Regions from separate parts of the Glycomyces sp. MUSA5-2 genome, predicted to be linked through region 1. Evidence: riboswitches for the same ligand, from Rfam matches in the RefSeq annotation. Region 1 holds a riboswitch; the other holds the start of a gene.

Region 1 (2,190 bases):
GGCGGGGCGGCGGTCGCCGGTGAGGCGGTCCCAGTTGGCGCGGCGCTCCTCGTGGAAGCGGGCGAGTCCGGCGCGGAGCAGGACGGCGCGGGCGACGAGTTCGACTCGTTCGCCGGGCGGGAAGGCGGCGGCCATTCGGGGACCGCCGCTCAGGACCAGTGCGGGGGGCGCTCGGCGAGGAGGTCGAGGTCGCGGGCGGAGAGTTCGCGCCGGGTGCGACGGGGGGCGGGGGCCTCGCCCCAGCCGCGGTCGGTGTCGTCGGAAGTCTGGTCCGGGAGCACCGAGAAGTCCTCGTCGAGTTCGACGGAACGGTCGTCATCGGAGACTGCCATGCACCGACTGTACGTCAGGGGGTCCCGCCGGGTGCAACGGCGAGGCCCTGAACACCCGGTGAACGGGTGGTCAGGGCCTATGGCGCGGGTCCTTATTCGGCGACGCCGACGAGCTCGTAGTCGGCCTCGTCGACCGCTTCGCGGACCTGGTCCTCGGCGAGGGCGGCCTCGCTGGTGACGGTGACCTTGCCGGTGTCGAGGGCGACGTCGACGCCGGAGACGCCGGGGAGGGCGGTGAGTTCGGACGTGACGCTGCCGGCGCAGTGGCCGCAGGTCATGCCCTTGACGACGTAGACGGTTTCCATGTGGACTCCTTGTCAGGTTCTGAGCAGGCGGGCCACCGCGTCCGAGGCTTCCTTCACCTTGGCTTCGGCGGCGGTCGGGTCACCGGAGGTCTGCGCCTCGGCGACGCAGTGGGCCAGGTGGCCTTCGAGGAGGTTGATGGCGACGGCCTGGAGCCCCTTGGTGGACGCGGAGATCTGGGTCAGGATGTCGATGCAGTACTGGTCGTCGTCGACCATCCGCTGGATGCCGCGGATCTGGCCTTCGATGCGCTTGAGGCGGCGCGTGAGCGCGGCCTTGTCGCCGTGGTACCAGTAGTGCTCGTGCCCGCTTCCGCTGTCGTCGGCCTCAGGGGCGTGCGCGGTGTCGTCGCTAGCCATGTCGCTTCCCTCCAGTCGTCAGTGTATACCCCTGCGGGGTATTGCGGCAACTGCTCGTCAGCCTTGAGCAGCGGCCCGTAGTATTCCGTGCCATTGTGCGAGAAATTCTCCCCCCGGCCTTGTCTGGACTCATATCGGCCTCTAACGTGAACCCGTCGCGTCGGAAACTCGGGGGCACCCCGCACCCGCCGCGCGGCACCGCCGAGTCGGCCCGGATCCCGCCGGGTTCGAGCCGGGGAACCAGCAGTCGGCCGCGTGCAGGGGTCGACGGGGTGAATCGCATGCACGCGTAGGGCGACCCTTCCTTCCGCCCGAACCCGACAGCTAACCCGGTAGGCGGCCAGAGGAAGGAGCGCATCCCTTGGTGCGTACCCGGCGTATCGCCGCCGCCGTCGTGGCCGCGGCACTGGTCCCCGCGACGGCGGCCCTGTTCACGTCCTCGCAGGCGTCCGCGCAGACGAGCGAGGAGATCCAGGCCGAGATCGACGCGCGCCACGCGGACCTGGAGAAGGTCATCGAGGACTACAACGCCAAGCGCGAGGAGCTCGACGACGCCAACGCGCTCATCGCCGAGATCCAGGAGCAGCTCCCGGCGCTGGAGACCGCGGGCCTCGCCGCGCAGGACCGGATGGCCGAGATCGCCTCGACCGCCTACACCGGCGGCGACTTCGCGATGGTCAACTCGGTGCTGGCGGGCGACCCGTCGGACTTCGCCGACCGGCTCATGTACCTGTCGAACCTCTCCGACGCCGAGAACCAGGCGCTCCAGGACTCCCTCGCGCAGATCGAGGAGCTGGAGACCCGCCAGGCGGAGCTGGAGGCGCTCCAGGAGAGCGCCGACGAGATCCTCGGCGAGATCGAGGAGCAGCAGCAGGAGATCGAGGACGAGATCGACTCCCTCGAAGACGAGTACGCCGACGCGTACGCCGAGGAGAACCCCGAGCCCGACTGGGGCGACTACTCGGGCGACTCGGCGGTCGTCGCGTTCGCGTACGACCAGCTCGGCGACGACTACGTCTACGGCGCTTCGGGTCCGGACGAGTGGGACTGCTCGGGCCTGACGCAGGGCGCGTGGGGCGCCGCCGGCGTGAGCCTCTCGCACAACACCGCGATGCAGTGGGACGAGACGGCGCGCATCTCCCGGGACGAGCTCCAGCCGGGCGACCTCATCTTCTACAACGACCTCGGCCACGTGG
Region 2 (2,190 bases), on a different contig from region 1:
CGCGGCGTCAAGGTGAAGATCCGCCGCACCGACGCGCGCGAGGCGATCGAGTCGGCGCCCGACGCGAGCTACGAGCTCGTCATCACCGACGTGTACGACGGCGCGCGGGTGCCCGCGCACGTCACGAGCACCGAGTTCCTCCACGGCGCGAACCGGGTCCTGCGCCCGGGCGGGCATTACGCGGTGAACCTCTGCGACGGCGGCCAGATGAAGTTCCTGAAGCCCGCGCTCGCGGCGATGCAGGAGGTGTGGCCGCACGTGGCGGTCATGGCCGAACCCGCGGTGCTGCGCGGCCGACGCTTCGGCAATGTCGTGGCCGCGGCCTCGGGCGCGGAACTCCCGATCGCCCAGCTGCGCCGCCGCTGCGCGGGCGCCGCCTTCCCCTGCCGCGTCGTGGAAGGCACCGAACTGCGGGAGTACATCGCGGGCGCGCCCCCGGCCACCGACGCCACCGCGATCAAATCCCCGCCCCCGCCGAAGTCCCTCCGGAGCTTCTGAACCGTCCGGGCGGACGGTCCAGCCCGAGGTCGGCCGTTCGGACAATAAAGCCGCAGGATAGTGGCCCTGTCTCCCGTCGCGTCACGACTGTCCGGTCTCGATCGGTGAAGACGCTCACACAGGACTTGGCGATGCGGGTCACCCTGGACTAGCGTCGGCGGCTGTTCCGGTCGGGTCCTCAGGGCTCCCCCAGAGACCCACCCGTCCGGACCGCCGAGCCGCGCAGCGCATGACGCCCGTTCCTCCCGGTGCAGGGCGATACACCGCAGCGCGGGCCGGGGACCCAGCCGCGCCGTTCCCCCCGCTGCTCGAACGAGCACAGCGACGGCGCAGGGGTGAATCCCGCCGAGACCCTACGGCGGGTAGGGCACCTTCCCTGCCCGAACCCGACAGCTAACCCGGTAGGCGGCCGAGGAAGAAAGGCCACCCGGTGGCTCAGACCTGCACAGACATCGACCATCGTTCGCGCGCGAGCGCGATCCTCCGCCGCGTCGCCGCCTACACCGGCGTCACCGTCGCCACCGTCGGGCTCGTGACGGCGTTCGCGGGCAGCCGCGCCCACGCGGCCGACGACATCGACTACGACGCCGCGTCCGCCTCCGAGATCCAGGACCACCTGGAGGACCTCGAAACCGAGCGCGACACCACCGCCGCCACCATCACCGGACTCCAGACCGACCTCGCCGCCGCACAGGCCGTCATCGACGCCGCGGCCGCCGACTACGGCTCCTCCGACGTCCAGCTCACCTACGTCACCGCCGCGGTCGAGTCCGCCGACGACGAGCTCGGCGCGAAGGTCTCCTCGCTCGTCGAGTACGCGCAGGAGCAGAGCGACAAGTACGCCGAGGCCCAGGAGGCCACCGAGACCAGCGAGACGCTCACCGCGCAGATCGCCGACCTCACGACCGAGGTCGACGGGCTCGACGCGCAGATCGAGGAGGCCCAGGCCGCCTACGACGAGGCCGCCGCGGCCGAGGCCGAGGCCGCCGCCGCGGAGGCCGAGAGCGAGTCCTCGTCGTCCTCCTCCTCTTCCTCGTCCGGTTCGACGGCCGAGTACAGCGCCGACGCCGCGACCGCCGCCGTCCAGTTCGCGAAGGACCAGCTCGGCGAGTCGTACGTGTTCGGCGCGGCCGGCCCCGACACCTGGGACTGCTCGGGCCTGGTCACGGGCGCCTACGGCGTCTCGGGGATCTCCCTGACCCACTCGACGTGGGCGATCTGGGACGAGACCTCCGCGATCGGCCGCGACGACCTGAAGCCGGGCGACCTGGTCTTCTACAACGGCCAGAACCACATGGCGATCTACATCGGCGACGGCCAGGTCATCCACGCGCCCAAGCCGGGCGACGTCGTGAAGATCTCCGACCTCGACATGGGCATGTCGATCGACGGCTACCGCCGGGTCTGACCCGCGCCGTGAGGCCGCAGGGCAAGACGGAGGGCCGGGGCTTTCGCCCCGGCCCTCCGCCGTCGTCTCAGCGCTTACGCCTTCAAGCCGCCTCGGCCATGACCTGGTCGTTGGCGAGCTCCTTGAGGCGCGCGAGCGCCTGGATCTCCAGTTGGCGGATGCGTTCGCGCGACAGGTGGAACCGGTGCGCGACCTCGGTGAGCGAGTGCTCGCGGCCGTCTTCGAGGCCGTAGCGGGCCTTGACGATGCCGGCCGAGCGCTCGTCGAGGTGGTTGAGCATCATC

The links. A riboswitch is a leader RNA that binds a small molecule or an ion and turns the genes downstream of it on or off. The one in region 1 is predicted to bind cyclic di-AMP.
Region 2: linked by a shared signal. The riboswitch ahead of WA640_RS02990 (C40 family peptidase) and the one ahead of WA640_RS18870 (C40 family peptidase) in region 1 are both predicted to bind cyclic di-AMP.

Annotation. Positions count from the first base shown of each region.
Region 1 covers NZ_JBAGKG010000005.1:533,557-535,746, reverse strand. The annotation lists gene WA640_RS18890 (hypothetical protein) at 1-135, opposite strand, end outside; gene WA640_RS18885 (hypothetical protein) at 150-332, opposite strand; gene WA640_RS18880 (heavy-metal-associated domain-containing protein) at 425-637, opposite strand; gene WA640_RS18875 (metal-sensitive transcriptional regulator) at 650-994, opposite strand; cyclic di-AMP (ydaO/yuaA leader) riboswitch at 1,204-1,349, shown strand; gene WA640_RS18870 (C40 family peptidase) at 1,359-2,190, shown strand, end outside.
Region 2 covers NZ_JBAGKG010000001.1:628,805-630,994, forward strand. The annotation lists gene WA640_RS02985 (spermidine synthase) at 1-498, shown strand, start outside; cyclic di-AMP (ydaO/yuaA leader) riboswitch at 750-921, shown strand; gene WA640_RS02990 (C40 family peptidase) at 929-1,906, shown strand; gene WA640_RS02995 (sigma-70 family RNA polymerase sigma factor) at 1,989-2,190, opposite strand, start outside.